4 regions of the Cohnella cellulosilytica genome follow, and region 2 is predicted to be linked to each of the others. Evidence: riboswitches for the same ligand, from Rfam matches in the RefSeq annotation. Region 2 holds a riboswitch; each other region holds the start of a gene.

Region 1 (5,695 bases), on a different contig from region 2:
GCCAACAAGAAGGGAGAGCTGACGCTGATCGCGCGGGCGAAAACGTCCGATCAAGAGGGAACCGCGAGCAAGGCGGTTCCCCAGACGCACAACCGGGACAAGCGGTACGTTCTTCCGGAAGGCGAGCCGGTGCTGTTTCTGGTCGCCCTCGGCGTCATGACGCCGGAGGGCAAAGTCGTCAAGGCGAAGTATGATAAATTCCGGCAGATCAACCGGTTTCTCGAGATGGTGGCCGACGCCGCGCCGGAGCTGCCGCGGGGCAAGCCGCTGCACATCGTGGATTTCGGCTGCGGCAAATCGTATCTGACTTTCGCCCTGTATCATTATTTGGCGGTCAAGATGAAGCTTCCCGTTCGCATCTTCGGACTGGATCTGAAGAAAGACGTCATTGAGGCTTGCTCCAAGCTGGCTTCCGAGCTCGGCTGGGAGGAGCTGACGTTCGCGGTAGGGGACATTTCGGATTTCAAGGGGCAGGCTTCCATCGATATGGTCGTCACTTTGCACGCCTGCGATACGGCTACGGACGCGGCGCTGCTGAAGGCGATCGGCTGGGGGGCGAGCGTCATTTTGTCCGTTCCTTGCTGTCAGCACGAGCTGTTTCGTCAAATCTCCCAGCCCGTTCTGCAGCCGCTGCTTAAGCACGGCATTTTGAAAGAGCGGTTCGCGGCGCTCGCGACGGATGCGATTCGGGCGAATTTGCTGGAGCTGGCCGGCTACAGAACGCAAATGCTGGAGTTTATCGATCTGGAGCATACGCCTAAAAATTTGCTGATCCGCGCGGTCAAGAGCCGCGGCAGCTCCCCTGCCAGTATCGAAAATCTTCGCGCCGAATACGAGCGTTTTCGCGATTTTTTGTCCGTTTCACCCTTTATGGAGCGGGAAAACTGATTATTAAGACCGGGGTCTTATAAAAATAAGTAAAAAAGTCCTTGAAAATATACGAAAAATAACTAGAATGAAGTCTTTCGGCGGATATCTGGTTGTCGGAAAAAGCGGCGATATGGTAAAATCAAACATGCCTGCCGCATTTTTTTATTCAGCCCTTTTATGAAAAGGTGAATGCCTTGGGAATCCAATGGATCGATTTTATCCTTTTTTTGATGCTTTTTCTGCTATTCATCGGCGTTATCGCCGTTAACAGAATTACGACGACGCATAAAGTGTATTTGGCTTTTCATTTTATCATGATGCTGTGGCCGCTCGGACAGTTCGCGGTCAAGCTGACGGATTTTCCCAACGTTCAACTGTTTTTCATCAATTTATCCTTCGTGGCCTTGGGAATGCTTGGCCCGGGGTGGTTATTCTTCGTTTTTTTCCTCGCGAATCGAACGACCCAGTTGAAAGGGAGCCGGGTTCTGCTGTATATTGGCCCGGCGGTCGTCTGCATCGCGGCGGCGATGTGGAACCCGGGCAAGCTGTTCATGGCCCCGGTCGTCGACGGCTATACCGAACGGGAATACGGCCCGCTGCTGTGGCTGCTCGTCCTCGTTCAATTCGCTTACCTTTTCGTCGCCCTGCTGAATATGTTTCACGCTCTGAGGAGCGTAACGTCCGTGAATCAGCGCAAGCAGCTTGCAACCGCTTTAATCGGCATGTTCGTACTGACGGGGCTCGGGCTGCTCGACGTATTCGTGAACGTATTGCTGGTCGAGTGGCTGCCGGTCGTTCCGGGCCTGCTCTCGATGGGCATTTTACTGTCGGATCTCTGCTTCGTCATCGCGATTTATCGGTTTGGCATGCTGGATATTTTGAGCATGGCCCAACGGGATATTTTCGAGCATATGACCACCGGCGTTATCGTCGTGGACGAGAACGGCAAAGTGCTGGAAGTGAACCGGGGCGCTTCGCCGCTCGTGCAAGTCGCCAAAGGCGAGACGTTCGAGATGGAGAAGTTTCTGGGCCCTTTGCAGGTGCAGGGGGAAGTCTACGAATTTCTGTACCGCTACAATCATCATCCCCAAGAGAAGCTGCAGATGGAATTTTCGCTTCAGGACTCGTCGGGCAGGCACGTGTCGATTCAAATATCGCCCGTCCTGGACAGCCGCAGAACGCTGCTCGGGCGGATTATTACCTTCCACGACGTCTCGGAGCTGCGCAAGCTGGTCGTGGAGATGAATCGCAAAAACGAGGCGCTGCACGAGCGAAACCTGGAATTGATCACGATACAGGAAGAATTGTTCCGCGTGAACCAGAAGCTGGAGCAGATGGCCGTCACCGACGGGCTGACCGGGTGCTTCAACCGCAGGTATCTGATGCAGCAATTGGAGCACGAAGTGCTGCTGAACATGAGGTATCAAATTCCGTTCGCCATTTTCTTGTTCGATATCGATTACTTTAAGCAAATTAACGATAAATACGGCCATCTTGTCGGCGACGAGGTGCTTCGCAGCACGGCGGAGATCGTTCGTTCGATGCTGCGGCGGACGGATATTCTGGCAAGATACGGAGGAGAGGAGTTCACCGTCTACCTGCCCCATACGAACCGGGAGCAGGCGGAGCTGCTGGCGGAGCGAATCATGCTCGCCGTCGGGGAGAACCAGGTGCAGGCCGGACCGGATAAAGTGGGCGTCACGATCAGCATGGGCGTGCTGTCCGAATCCAGCGACAACTTGAAATTCACCGATCCCAAGGAATATTTGCGAGAGGTATTCTCCAGCGCGGACGCCGCTCTGTACAAGGCCAAAAATGAAGGCCGCAACCGCGTCGTCATGGTGCGCTGACCGGGGCGGGGCTTGGCGGAGACGCAAAAAACATATGACGGAAAGTTAGCGAATATGGTACAATTATTCCAGCGGAAAACGGATTGCGATAAACGCAAACTTGCTGAAAAGCAAGGACGCAAAGCCACAGGGTCTAATGTCCAGCGGACGATGACAGCCTGGCTGCCGATAATCCTACAGGGATGATTCAGGCGAAACGGGCTGCTCCGATAGAGTTGCCTGTTTTTTTATATCCGACTTAAGCAAAATGGCGGGAAGGTGGTTGCGCGGAGATGTCGCATACCGAAGACAATAGAGCCGCATTAACCGAACTGGACAGAGATTTGCTGCCCTTAAACGTGCTTCTGCACTGTCGGACCGTCGTAGAAGGAAAAAATTTCGTCACGACCGGCGTCATGACCCATGTGGAAGGAGAATTGTTCGAGGTCGAGCTTCCCGAATTCGAGCAATTCGAGCTGGGAGAGCCGGTAAAGATGACCGTATATTCGCCGGCGGGAATCCAGTCGATGTCGTCCATCGTGTTCGCGAAATACGAAGGGGCCATCGCGATTCTCCAGCCCCCCGAGCTGCAGAAAAGATTCAAGGAAAGGCGGGAGTACCCCCGGGTCGAAATCGAGGGGAACGCCTTGGTCGTCCGCGTCCTGGGCGATTCCGGGGCGGGACGGGAACTCCAGAACTCGGAAAGCCTTACGATTCACGATATCAGCATATCCGGAATCAGCTTTTCCGGTCCGGACGCGCCGCATTTCGCCGCAAAGTCGAGGCTGAGAGCGACGATCGAAATCGGGATCACCTTCGACTGCGAGCTGGAAATCGTGCGCAGGGAAAGGCAGGAGGACCGGATCTATTGCGGGGCCAAAATGCACGTGCTCGAGCCCGAGATGCTGCGCCCGCTGCGCGCGCTTATCTTGCGCCAGCAGGTTCAGAAAAACGCCGACGCCCGCCGCGCCCTGGGCAAGAAACGTTAATATTATCGGGAGAACGCCAAGAACAAGGGTTGGACCAGCCGCTAACGGCGTCCAACCCTTGTTGTCGATTCAACCGCCGAACGCGTCCCGGAAAGCTTGCGTCAGCTTGACGCGATCGACGTCCCACAGCTCCGCGATGTCGGCGCTGACCTCCTCGTCCCACCAATCGGCAAGCTTCTTGCGGTTGCTTTTATTTTCCGAGATCCACATCAGATTGCCGATCACCCGCTTGAAATACAGCTCCTCGGCCTCCCGGACGAGCGGGGCGGGGATGTGCCGCTTCAGCCTTTTGACGGTCCGGTACAGCTCGTTCGAGCATGCCCGGCGGATGCTGCGCGGCGAAGGCAGCGGGGAGGCATGTTTTTCCTGAAACATTTTCATCGGCTACGCCTGCCTTTCTCTCCCATACCCTATGCAGGAGAAAAAGGGGCGGTTACCGCGAGCGCGAAGTTATTGGACGACGAGATAGCCGACCATCGGTCCGCCGCTTTTCGGATCGGAATGCGTCTGGCAGACGATGGTGTAGATGCCGGCTTCCTTCGGAGTGAAATTGACGACGGTCGTTTTGCCTTTGCTGATGGTGCCCTTGATGTCGAAGCCTTCGATGACGAACGGATGGGACTGGCCGTTGATGCCGGTAATGCGCAGCTCGACGGGCACGCCTTTTTTGGCGACGACGGTGCCGGGGTAGAACAGGTAGGTTTCCAGCTTTTTGCCGTTGTCTCCCTGAGCCGTGAATTCTCCTGTCGTCAAATACAGAATCTGCTTGGCCGTCTCGTCGCCCGCAGGCGCGATGGCGGGTTTGGATTGCTGCCAACCGATATACGCGCCGGCCAAAATGACGAGCGCCGCGATAATGGCGTACAGCTGGATTTTCTTGCGGTTAAGGATGACGATTTTATTCATGCCGCTCTCTCCTCTTCAACTTTGTCCACCTACTCGAAGTCTATGCCGGGGCCCGTCCGCTCATGACAAGCCTGCAACGATTTTGCGGGAACGCCGTATAACTGGAAGGCGGCTGCGGGGCTGTGCTAGAATGAAGACGGTTGTCCGAGGAGCGGAAGGATTTAACAATGGGGAAGAAAGCGGGTTGGAAACGATGATGGACACGCTGCACGAATGGTTGGCGCAATTGCTGGCCTGGGTCGAGAGCTTGGGGTATTGGGGCATTATTATCGGTTTGGCGATCGAAGTGATTCCGAGCGAGATCGTATTGGGGTATGCCGGCTATCTGGTCTATCAGGACATTATTTCTTTCCCGGTTGCCGTCGTCTGCGGAACGATCGGCGCCATTTTGCAGCAGTGGCTGCTCTACGCGATCGGCCGCTACGGGGGGAGGCCGTTCCTGAACCGGTTCGGCAAGTATTTGCACTTGAAGTCCAAGCATATCGATCTGGCGGAAAAATGGTTCGAGAAATACGGGCCGATTATCGTATTTACGGGGCGGTTCGTGCCGGTCATGCGCCAGGTCGTATCGATTCCCGCGGGGATGGCGCGCATGAATCTGTGGAAATTCACCTGGCTGACGATTCTGGCTTCCATTCCGTGGTCGATCCTGTTCGTATGGCTGGGGTCTTCGCTCGGCGAGAACTGGGAGAAGATCGACGAGAAGGCGGCTCCTTACGTGCAGCCCGTTATTCTGATCGCCATCGCGCTGCTTGTGGTCTTTTTTCTCGTCCAATATTTGCGTAAAAGAGGCAAAAGCATCTAAAATAAAGATACTACGGAACGAGAGGAGTTTATTCGAATGAGCCAACTGATCGCCAGCAAATTACATAAGGGGTTGTCCCCCAGCCAATTTATCGAAGGTATGACGAAAAATCGGGAGACGTTCGAGTCCTGGCTGGAACGGTTCGAATGGCATACGGCCGAGCTGGAGGAATTTTACGAGTCGCTCAACAACCGCGACGACCTGCGCTGCATGATTTTGGCGGCGGACTGGTGCGGCGACGTCGTGCGCAACGTTCCGGTCGTATTCAAAGCGATGGAGAAAGCGGGCATCCCGAC
Region 2 (5,695 bases):
GGCGGAGGTCATTTCATCCGGAAACGATCTGATCTTCACTTCCAGTGCAATGAATGGTAGGAAGGTCAAGTACGATTTGAAGACGTATTACAGCAAATCCGTGAATCAGGACACCGTTGTAAATTTTGCGAACGTGACCGGCAGCAGAGAGGGTTGGACTGCCCAAAGCGACTATAATTCCGACGATCTGACCGATATCAAGTCGCTGTACTTCGAAATTTCGAACATTAGAAGCGTCGACAGTCTGGACCATGAAACCCTTGGATTTGCCGCAGGCGATTATATTGTTTTGGACTGGAAGATGGATGCGCCTGTAGGGACGCCGGTTAACGAGATCGCTTGGAACTCCTTCGCGATTCAAGCGACAGAGATAAGCAGCAGCGGCGGAGATAAAATGCTCCCAACTGCGCCGAACAAAGTCGGATTTGTGATCGACCCCGCAAGCACGCATATACCGCTTGGAGAAATTGGAGATTTCGTCTGGTTCGACAGCAATAAAAACGGAATCCAGGACGAGGAATTCAACGGAGACGGCGGACAAGGAGCAGGCATCAACGGAATCACTGTCAATCTGTACAAGGACGGCAACTTCTACAAGTCCAGCAAAACGGGTTACGATATTAACGGCAGACCGGGCTACTATTTGTTCCAAGGTCTTGAAGCAGGCGATTACGTAGTAGAATTCGTACTGCCCGAGCATTATCTGCCGACGATCGCCAATGCCGGAGGAGTTGATCCGAGCAATCGCGAGAACCAGACAGATTCCAACTTGACGACAAAAGGAACCACTGACAGTGCGGGATACACTCCGTATAGAACAGGCACTATTGCTCTTGGGACGGCCGAGAAGAACAGAACAATCGATTTCGGTCTAATCGAGACGAATCCGCCGAGCCCGGATGATGAATTCCCGGCGATCAATGTCGAGAAGACCATCGATAGCGTGGCGCAAGGCACATCTTCCAAAGTGGCTCCGAACAAGGAATATGTGTTGGATGGCAACGAAGTCCATTACAAAATTGAACTGAGCAACGATTCATCCGTGACCATTCATAACATCAAGTTCACAGATGAATTGGACGGAGGCAAATCCGGCTACACGTTTACCAAACTGATCTACGACGGTGAAGAGATCGCAATAAGCGGCAACACCAACAATAGACCGGATATCATTACCGACCTGGATCAACCGAGCATTGTTATTAAAAGCTTGGACAAGAACAAGAGCATCGTTCTGGAAGGCACCTACAACGTCGTGTCCGCCGACATCGACGGAACCGATCTGGTGAACAAGATCGTTGTGAACTACAACGAATCTCCTGACCCGATCGAGGACGAAGTATCGGTTCCTACTGCCGGGGTTAAGGTCGAGAAGACAGCGAGCGCGCTGCAGGTTGCTAAAGATGCTGTAAACATGATGATCGACTATATCGTCAAGATCACGAACATCGGCAGCTACGATCTGACCAATCTCAAGATTAACGACTCGAAGTTCGGATCGATCCCGAATATTCCGTCGCTGCTGGTCGGAGAGACCAAAGAAATTGTATATACCTATCTGGTAAAAGCTTCGGATCAGAGCGGGACCCGGGTTGTTAACCAAGTCGGGGTAGAACCGGACGAAGTGCCCGAGGTTACGGATGAACATGAAATTCCTGTCGTTATCGTTCCGGTAGGTTCTATTGGCAACTACGTCTGGTTTGACGAAAATGAGAATGGTCTGCAGGACGCTAGCGAGAACGGAATCAACGGAATCACAGTGAAATTGTTTAACGATACGGGAGTTCAAATCGCTCAAACATTCACTAGGGATCATGAGGGCAAAAAAGGATTTTATCTGTTCCCAGGTCTGCCGCAGGGTAATTACAAGGTGCAATTCATTATACCTGACGATTATGGCGTAACCACGGCAGAAGCAGATGGAACGGATTCGACCAATGATTCCAATACGACGGATAACGAGGGAATAACCTCTATCATTCCAATCGGCGGCTCCGATCCCGATTCCGTATGGGACGATCTTACGATTGACCTTGGACTGGTTCCGCGCGGAGAGATCGGCAACTATGTGTGGTTGGACCGCAACAGAGACGGCATTCAGAATGATGCGGATTCCGACGGAGTAAACGGTATTGAAGTGGAGCTGTACAAGGATAGCAAATCGGGAACGCCAATCGCGACTGCGATAACCCAAACCAAAGACGGAAAGCCAGGCTACTACCTGTTTGACAACCTGCTGGCCGGTACGTATTATGTGAAATTCATTGTCCCTGTTGATTACACCAAGACTACAGCAGGCGTTGGCGCCGACGACAAGGATTCCGACCCGACAGACAATGACGGTTTCACGGATCAGATTGTGATTGGCGGCGCGCCCGGATCGCCGGATTGGGTAGATCATACGATCGATCTCGGTTTGATTGCGAACGGGGCTATCGGCAACTATGTGTGGTTGGACAGCAATTCCAACGGCAAACAAGATGAAAACCAAAACTATGGCGTAAACGGAATTACGGTCAAATTGTACGATAAGGACAAAAATCCGCTTGCTGAAACAAAAACGAAATCCGACAATTCCGGAAAACCGGGCTACTACCTGTTTGATCACTTGGTAGGTGGGGATTATTACGTTGAATTCCTCATTCCAAGCCGATATAAACTGACGAAAGCAGAGGAAGCCGGAGTAGATCCCGAGCAGGATTCCAACCAACTGACCAAAGGCTTCACCGCCGTGATTACGATTGGCGATGGTGTCGGTCAAGTGTGGGAGGATCTCAGCATTGACGTTGGGTTAATCTACGTCCCAAGCTCCGGAGGAGGCTGGACGCCTGATCCGGGACCGTCGGAGACGCCGCAGCCGACGGAGGAGCCGAAGCCGACCGAGACGCCGGGGCCGACGGAAGATCCGGAGCCTTCGGAGACGCCAGGCCCGTCGGAGACCCCGGGACCTTCCGAGACTCCGCAGCCGAGCAAGCCGATCGAGAAGGTAGAAGAGAAAACGACGAACGAGAAGCCGGTCGAAGGAACAACGGAAGTTCCTAAAGGCGGCAAAGTTAAAGTCGGAGAAGAACCGAAGCATGGCACGGTTACGATCACGCCGGACGGCAAATGGAAATATACGCCGGACAAAGACTACAAAGGCAAAGATTCCTTTACCATCATCGTGATCGATTCGGAAGGCAATGAACAGGAAATTCTCGTCGAGATCGACGTGGACGATGTTCCACTCGGCGGGGTAGACGCCGGAGGCAAGGCTCCGGGCAAAGCATTGCCGAAAACCGGGGAAGACAGCCCGCTGCCGCTGCAAATCGCGGGTCTGGCGCTTATTGCTGCGGGAGTGATCTTCCTGAACCGCAAAAGAATTTCCCTTATCAAGAAAAAATAGAGAATAGAGTAAGAGATAGAGAACAGAGATAAATTCTACTAAACCTGCCAAGATTATTGGCAGGTTTTTCTTGCTTTTTCGACGGAATTTCGCTATAATTTACTTAATTAAAGCAAGCTCGATAACGGCAAACCTGTCGAAAGACAGCGACGCAAAGCTAGAGGGTCTTCCCTTCCCATGGAAGGATGATAGCCAGCTACCGAAAGACTGGGCTTTTTTTGTTTTATTCGGACAAGCTTCACGATAACGGCAAACCTGTCGAAAGGCAGGGACGCAAAGCTAAAGGGCCTTCTCTTCCGCGAGGAATGGCAGCCAGCTACCGAAAGGAGTTTGGGGTTTATGTTTAAACCTGCCAGGTTGCTGTTAACGATTTTCATTCTCTTCGCTGCGGTTCCGACTCTCGCTTTTGCAAGCGCGGGAGCGAACAAAGCGGCATTAGATACGAGCGCATTGACCAAGGGCACGATCGGCATTCGCCTGGCGAGCAAGCCGACTGTGGATATGAAAGCGAAAATATCGAAGAACGGAACCAGCTACACTTACACGCTGAACACGTCCGCGGATGGACAGATCGTATGGCTGCCGCTGCAGATGGGGAACGGGCAATACGAGGTTATGGTGCTCGAGCGAGTTACCGGCAACAAGTATCGTGTGAATCTCACGGAGAAAATCAGCGTAACCGTTAAAAATACGCCCGATGTGTTCTTGAATTCCACCTTATCGATCGCCTGGGAGAACGCGGGCAAGACGCTGGCCAAGACGAAGCAATTGACCAAGAGCGCCGCGACCGACGAACAGAAGGCGAAAGCGATCTACGAATATATCGTTCGCAATGTCAGCTACGACAAAGATTTGGCTCGCAAGATCACCTCGGATTACGTTCCCGACATCGACGGTACGCTCGCTTCGGGCAAAGCCATCTGCTACGGCTACGCCACCTTGTACGCGGCAATGCTGCGCAGCGAGGGCATTCCGGCCAAGCTGGTTATGGGAAAATCGAATTTGGTCGACGAATATCATGCGTGGAACGAGGTTTATCTGAACGGGAAATGGGTCGTCGTCGATACGACGGTGGACGCGGGGTTGAGCAAAGGCGACAAGAAAGCAGCGTTCGCGAAAAAGGCAAGCGACTATGCAGCCGCTAAATATTATTGATTAAACTTCGAAGCGTCCGGAATCGTCAAAGATTCCGGACGCTTTTTTTTTTTTTTTTTGTGTTTGCAGAGAGGCTTCAACCTTGATCTTCAACCCGTTCGGCGCGAACGATGAGGCGGTGCGTCGGATTCACGAGCGGGTCGCATGTGATTAAGGTGAGGGTGGCTTTGTCCCCGTCGTTGTCCAGCACGGACAGGTCGGTTGGAAGCACGACTTTAATGTCGGTCACTTGATAGACGAAGCTGTCGTTTCTCGTACGGATGTCGATCCGGTCGCCGATGTCCACTTCGTTAAGCCGGTTGAACATTCGTCCTTTCGTACGGGCGCGGTGGGCTGCGACGGCCGCGTTGCCGATCTCGCCAAGCGGCGCGGTTTCCGTCATGTGACCGGCTCCGACCTTCATCGTCTGCGTCGTCGCCCCTTCCAGAATCGGCAGCTTCAGCTCGATTTTATCAATTTCGATAATTCCGATCGTCCGCTCATCCATCAGCTCTTCGGGAGTTTCGGACGGCTCGGGTTCTTCCGTTCCTGTCTGCTCCAGGCCTGCGTCAAGTACATGGGAGAGCCGGCTGTACTCGCTTTGAATATCGTAAGAGCGGGCGGGCTCGACGGGTGACAAGGATTGCTCCAATTGCTGCAAAATTCGCTGCTGTTCCCGATCCTGCAAATACTCGCGAACCGTCGGGAAGGCCAGCAGGGCGAGGCCGGCTGCGATCAGAACGTAGGCGGCGATTTTCGTGACGGCTGTTCCGGTTAGTTTCATAGATTTACCATCTGCCTTTACCTGTACAGGGTGCGTTCAACCTGAAATAATAAACTATCGGGCTGAACAAAATCTGTACAACGAGGCAATAAAATTTGCGTTCCTCTCGAAAAAGTTTAGAAATTGTTCAGCAAAGCGTGGTAAAATGATGATGTCTATTTTATTGGTACTTTATACCTATTAACAATAGGTAATTTGCTTCAATTTTTGGAAACGGGATTTAAGAGAGGTTTGATTCTAATGAATAGATCTGTACATAGCCGGATTCGGAGTTGGCTGGGGATCGCGCTGCTTATTGCCATGCTCTCCGCCTTGGCGACGGGATGCGGAATGTTTGGAGAGGAGACCGACGAGCAGAAGCCTTCGCCAGAAGCATCCGTCATCGAGAAATA
Region 3 (5,695 bases), on a different contig from region 2:
CGCGTGCCCGAATGCGCCGGCGTCTGGTGGCGGAAGCGCCCGGGCGGAGGCTAAATCATTCTCTCCAGCGCGATCGACCCTTCCGCGCTCAGATCGATATATTGTCCGTCCACCTCGACGACGGGGCGGACGGGATCGGCGGCGCTCGCCATCACAATCCTGCCCTCGCGCCCGTCCGTCAGCACGACCCGGTTGCCGATCAGCATATCCATGATCCGCTTCAGGAACGCGAGCGTGATTCCCGGTTCGAGCGATCCGTAGACGTTGTCCGCCAGCTCCTTCAGCACCTGACAGAGCGGGAGCGGACTTTTGTATACCCGTTTGGACATCATCGCATGGAACACGTCGGCCACGGCGACGATTTTGCTGAACTGATCGATCCCGTCTCCTTTGAGCCCCAGCGGATAACCGCTGCCGTCCTCGCGTTCGTGATGCTGCAGCGCTACGTAAGCGTGACGATCGGGCACCCCCTCCGAGCGTTTCAGAATTTCATAGCCGAACACCGTATGCTCCTTCACGATGCGGAACTCTTCTTCCGTCAATCTTCCGGGCTTGTTCAGAATGGCTCCGGGAACTTTGGATTTGCCGATGTCGTGAAGGAAACCCGCGATCGTCAGCTCCGTCAGCTGCGCCTCGTCGAATCCCTTGACCTTGCCGATCAGCCTCGACAAGAGCGCCACGGCTACGCTGTGGCGATAGACATATTCGTCATAGGTTTCCAGATAACGAAAGGTCTGGTTCAGATCCGGATGATTGCTAAGCTCCAGAATCAGCGGAACCACCTTGTCGCGAACCCGCGCGAACGGGATTCGGTCGGTCTGCTTCGCGAATTCGAACAGCTCCCGCACTTCCCGGATCGCGGACTCGATCAGATAAACGATCGACACCGCCTCCACGTCCTGCTCGCACAGGGTAACGCCTTGTCTCGCGAGCAGCCGAATATCGCGATCCGTCAGCACGCGCGAGACGGGAACGATCAACGTTCCGCTCTCGTTGTAGATGTTGCGGTTGACTCTTTTTCCGATGTAGGCCTTCATTTGACTCCCCAGCATGTTTATCCCACCATCTGCTTATCTTTAGGTTTGCCTCGCGTCATCCGATCCGTTATGTCTCTTCAAAGCCGGAATGTCGAACACCGTCTGCCCGATCGGTTCGAAAATATCCTTGCAATACCTTCCGACGCACACCCGCCCGGAATACATCTTCTCCACCTGCACTTTGCGCCTGGCCTTAAGCACCGATATCGCTCCGGTCTGGCCTCCGACGGTGATCGCCCGGATGCTGTCGCCGGCGTCGAGCCGCGATCCGCGGCAGATCGCCTGAGTCGCGAGGAACACGATGTTCCGGGCCGAGTACAGCTCGCAGAGCAGCACGCCGTCCCGATGAATGACGATGTCGCCGTTGGATTTCAGCTCGCTTCCCTGACATTGGTTGATGCTGATCTCCACCTGCTCCTCCTGCATTCGCGCCACCTCTCCGTGGGTGTCCTGCAGCAGCGCGAGAAAGCCTTGCACGAACTCCCGGGTCGCCGACTCGATCAGCTGCGTCGGCTTCGTGAAGATTTCCGAAATCTCTTTCAGCTTCTCGTATTCCGTCTGCCGAATGTTGCGTATGTTCGAGATGACGGATTGCAGCTCCTTGATCGCCGGAAGAATGTCCTTCATCTTCGTCTCCAGCAGCAGCTGCACGATCTGGCCGAAGCGGACCGGCTGACGCTTCGCTTCAAGCGCGCCCTCCAGCAGCCTGGACGCCTCGAGCAGCTTCTCGATCGAATCGCACAGCTGCTTCGACGTATGGTAGAGGCGATTGAACAGCACGCCGAAGTAACCCGAATACAGCCGGCTCGAAATGACGTTGCCCCGTACGTTAATGCTGCCCGTCGCCGTAATCGTGGAATTGAACACATTCCCGTATACATAGACGTTGCCCAGCGACTCGACGATCATATTGTCGGTAACGTCCCCGCAGACGATCACGTCTCCGGAGAAAACGATGTTGCCCGTCGAGATGTCCACGTTGCCCGATACGACGTACGAGGTCGAGACGTCGAACGTCTTGATTTTCCCGCCCGTAATTCGGGGCCGTCCCTGCTTGCGCGCGATCACCTGGCCTTCCGGAGTGAGCTCCACGTTCGGCTTGGCCAGAATAAACAAGTCCTTGGGAGGCGTCGGCAGCGTCACGTTGCCCAGAACGTCGTACCCGGCGGTGCCGTCCACCATCGGAATTTTGCGGGCCATCAGATCGCCCTTCTGCACGGTCGGAATCCGCAGGTGATTGCGGAAATCGATCGCGCCCTCGACCTCGAAAAACTCGCTCCGCACCTGCTGGTCGAAGTAAATTTCCAGCCTGGCGTCTTCCCCATCCGCGGGAGCTTTGCCGCTGGCCACGACGATCGGCTCGAACGTGGGCCGGAGCAGCTCCTGCTGGATGGCGGCGAACTCGATCCGCGATTTGATCGACATCGCCTCCAGCTTCGCCACCACGTCGGCGAGCTGGACGGTCTTCAGCACGATGCTCTCGTCGTCCTCCGCCCGGACGGTCACCCTCCGCTCGGGGCCGTCGTCGACAATTCTGGCCGCGTATCGCTCCGTCGCGAACAGCCGCAGATAAGCAAACAGCTTGTCCTCCGAGACGGTAATCTCGAACAGCGGCTGCTCTTCCACTTTCCAGACGATTTTGTCCGAGGCCCGTACGGGAGCTTCCCATACGACTTCCTCGTCGTTAACGAACAGCCGGACGGGGCTCATCGGATAAATGACAGCGTATTCTCCGCCGGCAGCGGGGTCCTGAACGTAGATTTGCTGGTTGCGAATCCGTATCGTTCCGTCCCGCGCGGGGCCCTGCCCGTTCCCGTCCGGCTCGCCGGACACCGACAAGGCGTCATCGTCCGCTTCCCTGCCTTCGCTGTCGATGTCCAATTGATGGATCAGCTTCTTCAGCTCGGCTTCGGATATTTGCCTCTTCAAGCTCAACACCTCTCGACAACAAAAAAGACACCTCCCGAATGGGAAGGTGCCTTAACGCTCCATTCGGCGGCCTGGCAGCCATTGAACTGGGGAGTTCTTTAGGCCCATAGCTTTGCGTCCCCTTCTTTCGAAGGGTTTGCCTTTTCGTGTGTGCGTCTCCTCGATGTATATTTAACTAGAACAAATGAATATCTCCGCCTATTTACGTCACGCTTCGATATCAATTATAAGTCTATAGTCGCAACAATTTCAAGAGATTTATCGCGTGCCGGCCTATTCCAGCTTCACGACCCACCCGAACGGATCCTCGATCGCGCCTCTTTGGATGCCGGTCATGAAGTCGTACACTCTGGCCGACAGAGGCCCCGTCCGTCCCCCGTTCAGCGTCAGCTTGTCGCCCTGCCAGTTCAGTTCCCCGATCGGAGAAATGACGGCGGCCGTTCCGGTGCCGAACGCTTCCTCCAATGTCCCTTTCCGATACGCCTCGACCAGCTCGTCGATCGAAATCGTTCTCTCCTCGACTTCCACGCCCCAATGCTTCAGCACCTGGATAACGGAATCCCGCGTAACGCCGTCCAGAATGCTTCCGTTCAGCGCCGGCGTGACGACCTTGCCGGCGACTTTGAAGAAGACGTTCATGCTGCCGACCTCTTCGATATATTTGCGGTGCACGCCGTCCAGCCAGAGCACTTGGGAATAGCCTTTGCCGGAGGCTTCCTCCTGAGCTTTAAGTCCCGCCGCATAGTTGCCGCCGGTCTTGGCGTTCCCCACCCCGCCGGTAACCGCGCGCACATATTCCGACTCCACGTAGATGGTGACCGGGTTGATGCCTTCCGCGTAATACGAGCCTACCGGGGACAGAATGATCATGAAATAGTAGCTTTCCGACGGGGATACGCCCAGCGTCGCCTGCGTCGAGACGACGAAGGGACGAATGTACAGCGACGTGCCTTCGTCGGTCGGAATCCAGTCCTCGTCGACCTTGAGCAGCTGCTTCAGAGCGGCCATCGCCAGATCCTCGTCGATCGGCGGAATGCTCAGACGGGCGTTGGAGCGGTTAAGCCGCTGCAGATTTTTGAAGGGACGGAAGAGCAGCACCGGTCCTCCCGGCGTCTTGTAAGCCTTCATGCCCTCGAAGACGGTCTGGCCGTAATGGAACACCTTGGCGGCCGGGTCCAGCGAGATCGGCTGATAAGGAACGACGCGGGGATCGTGCCATCCTTGGCCCGAATTGTACTCCATAATAAACATGTGGTCCGTAAAATGCTTGCCGAAAACGAGCGTCGAAGCGTCCGGCTTCGCCTTGGATGCGGTCGTCCGTTCTACCGGGATTGCGTGTGCCATGTCCGAATAGTCTCCTCCTTGATTGAACGCGCTTTATAATTGAATGATACCAGAGTGCGATGTATATTGATAATATCTGTTTTATCGGTGATGCATACCTTTAGAGTATGGGAGGAATCGAGATGGACATGCGGCAGCTCCGGTATTTTCTGGCGATCGCGCACGAGGGTCAGATTACCCGCGCGGCCAAGCAGCTGAACATGGAACAGCCCCCGCTCAGCCGCCAGCTCAAGCTGATCGAGCAGGAGCTCGGCGTCGTGCTGTTCGACCGCAACGGCAAGCGGCTGCAGCTCACCCAGGCGGGCGAAATGTTAAGGGACAGAGCGCTGGTCCTGATGAAGCAATTCGAGGATACGATAACCTACGTGCAGGAGCTGGGAGAAGGCGTGCAGGGCGTTCTGTCAATCGGAGCCGTCGTCTCCTGCGTCTCCCTGCTCCCTCCTGTTCTGCGCAAATTTACCGAGAAATATCCGCAGGTGACCTTCAAAATCCAGGAAGGAGACCACTTCCTGCTCGGAGAGCTGCTGGAGAACCGCGATCTCGAATTTATCGTCACCCGTCTCCCGTTCCAATCCGATTTTCAGTCGCAGCATTATTCCGTTCTCCCGCTGCCCTCCGACCCGTTCGTCGCCCTGCTTCCGAGCGAATGGTGTCCTCCCGGCCAACGTGCGATGACGATGGAGGAGCTGGCGGGCTTCCCTTTTCTAACCTTGAAAACGGACCGGACCACGGGGATGCACCTGCAGGTGTTCCACGAATTCAAGCGATTCGGCCTGGAGCCCCGGATCGTCAGCGAGTGCTCCAGCGTGGCCATCGCCATTTCGCTCGTCGCCGCCGGAATCGGCGCGGCCGTCCTGCCGAATTCGGTCATGCGCTCGTTCGCGCCCCCGAGCATTGCGAAAGTCGCGATCGCGGACGCCCATTTCCACAGCGAGATCGGCGTAGTGTGGCTCCGCGACCGCCATCTCTCGAAGAGCGCGAGGCATTTGATGGAAATGCTGGTGGAGCAGATCTGATCGGCAAGCGCAGAGAAAGGATGCCCCGACCTTCCCGGTCTGGCGGACACCCCCTCTAGCGCTTCGTTTATTTGGCTACGAATTGCTGCGTCCAGCAAGGCTGGCCGTTATTCGCGGTATACCCGACGCCCATATGCGTATAGGACGAATTCATAATATTGGCGCGGTGTCCCGGCGAATCCATCCAGGCCTGGACGACCTGCTGGGGCGTCGGCTGCCCTTTGGCGATATTTTCTCCCGCGGACTGGTACTGCACGCCGAAATTGCGCATCATGGCGAACGGATCTCCGTAAGTCGGGGAAGTGTGCGAGAAGTAATTGTTTTTCGCCATGTCTTCCGACTTGGCTCTCGCCGAGCGGTTCAAGCTCG
Region 4 (5,695 bases), on a different contig from region 2:
AAAGGATTTGGGCGCGCTGCTGCGGTCCGTCTCCCGCACGTTTCTGAACGCGGTCGGCGCATCCGTCGGGCCGCTGTACGGCACCGCCTTTTTGCGGGGGAGCGCCGTGCTGGCCGGCAAGGAGGCGGCGAGCGCCGAAGACGCGCAGCGGTTCTGGATCGCCGCGGTCGGCGGCATTCAGCAGATGGGGAAGGCGCAGATCGGGGACAAGACGATGCTGGATACTTGGATTCCGATCGCCGAATCTCTCGGCGCGTCGCTGGAGGCGGGAGAAGCGTGGGAGACGGCGCTGGACAAGGCGGCGGAGGCCGGCCGGCGCGGGATGGAATCGACCCGCGATCTGGTCTCGCGAATCGGCCGTTCGGGCCGGCTGGGCGAACGCTCCAAAGGACATATCGATCCGGGAGCGGCGTCGGCCTTCGTCATCTTCTCCGCCTTCGTCGACGGATGCAAAAGACGGAAGGGAGCGACTTCGCAATGAGCAGAGGTACGATCGTGATTTTGCAGGAGCTGGCCGCCGAGACGATGGAACGCATCCGCGCCGCCGCGCCCGGGTGGGAAGTCGTCGGGGGAGAGGCGGGGGCGAACGGGCTGGCCCGTCTCGGCGATGCGGAGATCGTCTGCGGCTGGCATCCGGAGGTTGCGGAGCGATGTCTGGGCGAAGACGCCCGGCTTCGTTGGCTGCAGGTGTGGGGCGCGGGCGTGGACAGGCTGCCGCTGGACCGGCTCGACCGCGCCGGGGTAACGGTGACGACGGCCAGCGGCGTTCACCCGAACCCGGTGTCGGAGACGGCGTTCGCCATGATGCTCGCCTTCAGCCGCGGGCTGCATACGGCCGTTCGCAACCAGACGAGAAGCGCCTGGCTGTCGGCCGGGAGCCTGAGCGAGATTCACGGCAAGACGCTCGGCATCGTCGGCGTCGGCGTGATCGGCGCGGAAATCGCCAAGCTGGCCAAGGCGTTCGACATGCGGGTGATGGGCCTTCGCCGCTCGGGCGAGCCGGCTTCGCACGTTGACTGGATGAGCGATATGCGCGGCCTGAACGAGCTGCTGCGGGAAAGCGACTATGTCGTGGCCATTATGCCGCTGACCGCCGAGACGCGCCATCTATTCGGGCGGGAGCAGTTTGCCGCGATGAAGCGAACGGCGTATTTCATCAACGTCAGCCGGGGCGGGACGACGGATACGGAGGCGCTGATGGCGGCGCTGCGGACGGGCGAGGTCGCCGGAGCGGGTCTGGATGTCTTCGAGCAGGAGCCGCTGCCGGCCGACCATCCCCTGTGGACGATGGATAACGTCATTGTGACGCCCCATAACGGCGGGGTGACGGACCGGTATCAGGAACGGGCGGCGGATATTTTCCTCGCCAACCTGGCGGATTACGTGCAAGATCGGCCGCCGGCGCTTAATCGCGTCGATCCGGCCCGACAATATTAAGCGAACGAGGGGAACCGAATGCTTAAGCTAGCGGAAAGGCTCGGCACGCACGAATCGGCGCTGTGGACGCTGTGCAAGCAAATGGGCGTGAATTACGGGGTGGCCGCGCTGCCGCCGGAGCAGAACGGCCTGAAGCCTTGGGACTATCTGAATCTAATGCAGATGAAAACCCGCTACGAGAATGCCGGCCTCCGGATCGAGGTGATCGAATCCCGTCCTCCCGCGAACCTCATCAAGCTCGGCAAGCCGGGACGCGACGAGGAGATCGCGACCGTGCAGGAGCTGATCGTCAACATGGGCAAGCTGGGCATTCCGGTCTGGTGCTACGATTTCATGGCCGACTTCAACTGGCTGCGAACGTCGACCGCGACCCGGACGCGCGGGGGAGCGCTCGTCTCCAGCTACGACCATTCTCTTGTCGCCGACGCGCCGTATTCGGAAAACGCGCCGGTCAGCGAAGACGAATTGTGGTCGAACCTAAAATACTATCTGGAGGCGATCGTGCCGGTGGCTGAGAAAGCCAAGGTCAAGCTCGCCCTGCACCCGGACGATCCGCCGATCTCGCCCATCCGCGGGATGTCGCGCATTGTGACGAGCGCCGACGCGCTGCAGCGGGCCGTCGATCTGGTGCCGAGCGAGTACAGCGGCATCTGTCTGTGCCAAGGCGTGCTGTCGGCCGCGGGCGAGGACATCCCGGCTACGATTCGCAGATTCGCGAAGCAGGACAAGCTGTTCTTCGTCCACTTCCGGGATACGAGAGGCACGCCCGAACGCTTCGAGGAGACGTTCCACGACGACGGGATGACCGACATGTACGAATGCATTCGAACCTATGCCGAGGTCGGCTTCGACGGCCCTCTTCGTCCCGACCACGTCCCGACGATGGCGGGCGAGGAGAACGGCAATCCCGGCTACGAGACGCTGGGCCGCCTGTTCGCCGTCGGCTACATTAAAGGGCTGATGGACGGAGTGTATCGAAAATGATATTCTCGTTACAGATTACGGCCGAGAGCGAGTGATATTTGATGATCATTAAAATCGCACAGGGAAAGGGTGAAGGATAAACCAAAGAGGAGGCAAACCTTTGTACAATCCGTTGGAGCTGATGAGCATCCAAGCCGAAGTGCTCTATGTTCACGATCGCGATGGACGCATCACAACGATTAATGAGCCTGCAAACCAGCCTGCACCTCGTTTTTTCTGGGGGCACACCGGGTCCGGCAGCATTGTCAGATTCCGGAGCGATACGCCGGAACGCTTAATTCATGACGTTCAACAACTGATGAGCCGGAATGAGCCAACCGAGCAGCTTGCTCCTGTCATTCGGGCATTGGAGAAGGACAGAGGAATTAAAAGCTTATGGACGGGTCCGGCCTTTGTATTCCCGAAAGTCGTAAAGGATTGCACAGACGCCGCGTTGGTCACCGATGACAACAAATCCAGCTTAGAAGCGGGGTTTCCATCTCTATTAAAGGAACTGAAGCTTCGGGAGCCTTGTTTTATGGTGACGGAAAACGGCATGGCCGTATCCGTCTGTTTCAGCGCAAGAAGCAGCGATAAAGCGGCAGAGGCCGGAGTCGAGACATTGGCGGATTATCGGGGCAAGGGATACGCGACGCGCGTAACGTCCGCATGGGCTCAAGCGATACGCCGGTCCCGGAGGCTCCCTTTATACAGTACATCATGGGACAATTATTCTTCCCAGTCTGTTGCTAAACGTCTTTGTCTTCATCTCTATGGAACCGATATTTCCATTTATTAAGGTTAGACTTCCCATCCCGCGTCTCATAAAAAAGCCTGCTGCCAACTTCGGCCGCAGGTTTTTTTCGTATACGTTTTATCGCGATTATTCCAATTCGCTAGCGACGAGGGGATCATCCCTCCTGTGTCGCCTTTTTGAGTTGCGAACATGCAGGAACAACGGAAAAATAAGGAGTGATATACTAGAACAACCAGACCATTATTCTAAGAACTGTAGTTCTGTTGTTTTACTGTCTCGTATGTCGAAAGTATGAATAATTGAAAAAAATGAGTAGAACATAATAGGAAAATGGTGTAAACTGTCTGAATATAAGGGCAATTATTCCTATTTAATCACAAAGTTACAAAGATTTATAGCCATGCGAACTGAAAAAGGCAAACCTGATCGAAAGACAGGGACGCAAAGCCACGGACCTAAGGTATCGAATGAAATCGATTGCTATGGCCGCCGGGTTGCCCGCTCTCAGGCTTTTTTTGCGTTCTTTTAATTCCAAATCTATCTATCTGAGGGAGAATGTGAGATGAAGGGTTCGTTTGTTTCCATAGTCGCCAAAATTTTATGCTTTGCCTTGCTTACACAAATCTTCGTTCTCACATGGGGAGGGCATCCGGTCCAAGCCTCTTCGATGTTGCCCGATATCCATATTCAATTTGGGGGAGGTTCAACCGCCGCCGGAGATACGCCTATACCGGATTACGGAGAAATTTATGGAGAGAGAAACGGGCATACGTACGGGTGGAACTTTGATCATACTTCCTTCTCGGTAAACGAAGCTGTCTACGGGCCCTCTACGTTGGATTCATCGATTATTGTTCAACCCGGAGGACAATGGGAGATTGAACTGCCTTCCGGAAGCTACGAGGTTGAAGTCAGTGTCGGCAATTCCGTCTACGGGAGCATGAACACGCTCCGTGTAGAAGATGTGGTGTTCTGGGATCAATTGGCTCTTCCGGCTGGAAATTACGAGACGGCAAAAAATCGAGTCCAAGTGTCGGACGGCAGACTAAGCGTGGCAGCTGATCCAGTCAGTGCTTCTACCTCCATTCGCTCCATAACGATTGCAAAAGTCGTTCCGGTTATCCGTCAAATGTCTCTGCCCAATATCGGGTTGCCAGCGGTGCAAAATAAACAACCCGGAGACACGATCCTATTATCGGGCCGACAGAGTAACGAACATAATGCCATTCCTGCTATTAAGGTCCAGGGGTTGGGACAGGCGATCAATACCTACCTGAATGCTCAATTAAGTTCTATGGAGCAACTCATCTCGACGATGGAAATGCAAGCTTCAACCTGCACAGGATGCAGCGCAGGCGATCTGGAATCGGCTATTGCCGGGAGTCCTGACGAACAAATCGTGATGAAGACGGGACATCTGAATCTGGACAACTCGGCTACGTTCGGATCACCGGACAAACCCGTATTTTTGATTGCGGAAGGGATCAATACAAACCGGGATTTAACGCTTACCGTTTATGGAGTATTGGCCATTAAGGGCAACTTAAACGCGAATACAAACCTGACTATGAACATCCTTGCGCCGCAGTCGTCAGGATCGTCAATTCGAGGCGATCTGTGGATCGGCGGGACGCTCCATTTGAATAATGATTCGGCCGTAGAGGTGTCAGGCGATTTCATGGCAGGCAGCCTGATCTACAACAATGGTCAATTGAACGTACGGGCCGATCGCGTTCTGGTTTCCAATCAATTGCACATTAATACCAAGGTGGATATGAATGTCACCCAGGAAATGGTTGTCGGCAACCTGGTATCCAATAACCAAACGGCGAACATCCGGGTCAACTCGGGAGATTTATTCATTCGCGACGATATTCAGGTTAATAACCATCTGAGCCTGCAGACTGGGGGAGTCGTTGCCATAGGCGGCAGCCTCACTGCAAACCAGAAGCCTCTTGTCTCTACCGGAATAGGCGAAGATGCCCGGACGAAATTAAATTATCGAATTTACGGATTAAATGCGGAGTATTATTCTGAGCCCGATCTGACAGGCGACTTATCCGCTGTCGTTGATGAGAATGTAAATCTGAACAATATATTGCCGGTATCCAAGCCGGGGCTTAACGACGGGAACATGTCCGTCAGATGGACAGGGACTGTAACCCCCTATTACTCCGAGACCTATGAGTTCGAAATGGACGTGAGAGGCGGTGTGAAGTTGTGGGTAAACGGAGTGCTTCTCATCGATAAGTGGGAGGAAACGGGAAACGGCACATTCTCCGGGTCATTGCCGCTTGAGGCCGGAGAAGAGTACGGGATTCAAATCGAATATGCCAATCGCGGAGGTCAGCAGCCTCGAATTTTATTAAATTGGGCAAGCGAGTCCGGGGCAAAGGAAGTTGTGCCGCAAAGCCAATTATCGCCGTTCGAAGTGCCCGTTCTTACGACAGTCGCAACAGAGAATGCCATAAACCTAGAGTGGACGACGTCATTTAATGCAAATGGGTATGAGATGGAGGCGGATGGAACCCTCTATCC

What was found. Region 2 has a riboswitch for cyclic di-GMP ahead of ACFFT4_RS20240 (transglutaminase domain-containing protein). Riboswitches for the same ligand answer to the same signal wherever they lie in the genome.
Region 1: another riboswitch for cyclic di-GMP. It lies ahead of ACFFT4_RS22360 (PilZ domain-containing protein); the one in region 2 lies ahead of ACFFT4_RS20240 (transglutaminase domain-containing protein).
Region 3: another riboswitch for cyclic di-GMP. It lies ahead of ACFFT4_RS07425 (flagellar assembly protein A); the one in region 2 lies ahead of ACFFT4_RS20240 (transglutaminase domain-containing protein).
Region 4: another riboswitch for cyclic di-GMP. It lies ahead of ACFFT4_RS02890 (fibronectin type III domain-containing protein); the one in region 2 lies ahead of ACFFT4_RS20240 (transglutaminase domain-containing protein).

The regions. Positions count from the first base shown of each region.
Region 1 covers NZ_JBHMDN010000032.1:42,006-47,700, forward strand. Annotated here, with positions in the region: gene ACFFT4_RS22350 (class I SAM-dependent methyltransferase) at 1-888, shown strand, start outside; gene ACFFT4_RS22355 (histidine kinase N-terminal 7TM domain-containing diguanylate cyclase) at 1,065-2,720, shown strand; cyclic di-GMP riboswitch class I at 2,804-2,890, shown strand; gene ACFFT4_RS22360 (PilZ domain-containing protein) at 2,993-3,688, shown strand; gene ACFFT4_RS22365 (dehydrogenase) at 3,758-4,069, opposite strand; gene ACFFT4_RS22370 (cupredoxin domain-containing protein) at 4,139-4,594, opposite strand; gene uptA (undecaprenyl phosphate transporter UptA) at 4,788-5,399, shown strand; gene ACFFT4_RS22380 (thioredoxin family protein) at 5,436-5,695, shown strand, end outside.
Region 2 covers NZ_JBHMDN010000028.1:107,121-112,815, reverse strand. Annotated here, with positions in the region: gene ACFFT4_RS20245 (SdrD B-like domain-containing protein) at 1-3,385, shown strand, start outside; cyclic di-GMP riboswitch class I at 3,502-3,589, shown strand; cyclic di-GMP riboswitch class I at 3,624-3,709, shown strand; gene ACFFT4_RS20240 (transglutaminase domain-containing protein) at 3,725-4,540, shown strand; gene ACFFT4_RS20235 (class D sortase) at 4,617-5,303, opposite strand; gene ACFFT4_RS20230 (polysaccharide deacetylase family protein) at 5,544-5,695, shown strand, end outside.
Region 3 covers NZ_JBHMDN010000010.1:296,384-302,078, forward strand. Annotated here, with positions in the region: gene ACFFT4_RS07415 (class I SAM-dependent methyltransferase) at 1-54, shown strand, start outside; gene ACFFT4_RS07420 (HD-GYP domain-containing protein) at 51-1,052, opposite strand; gene ACFFT4_RS07425 (flagellar assembly protein A) at 1,077-2,966, opposite strand; cyclic di-GMP riboswitch class I at 3,029-3,117, opposite strand; gene ACFFT4_RS07430 (branched-chain amino acid aminotransferase) at 3,240-4,310, opposite strand; gene ACFFT4_RS07435 (LysR family transcriptional regulator) at 4,433-5,326, shown strand; gene ACFFT4_RS07440 (CAP domain-containing protein) at 5,394-5,695, opposite strand, start outside.
Region 4 covers NZ_JBHMDN010000006.1:136,472-142,166, forward strand. Annotated here, with positions in the region: gene dhaL (dihydroxyacetone kinase subunit DhaL) at 1-481, shown strand, start outside; gene ACFFT4_RS02875 (D-2-hydroxyacid dehydrogenase) at 478-1,437, shown strand; gene ACFFT4_RS02880 (mannonate dehydratase) at 1,456-2,421, shown strand; gene ACFFT4_RS02885 (GNAT family N-acetyltransferase) at 2,522-3,199, shown strand; cyclic di-GMP riboswitch class I at 3,563-3,659, shown strand; gene ACFFT4_RS02890 (fibronectin type III domain-containing protein) at 3,720-5,695, shown strand, end outside.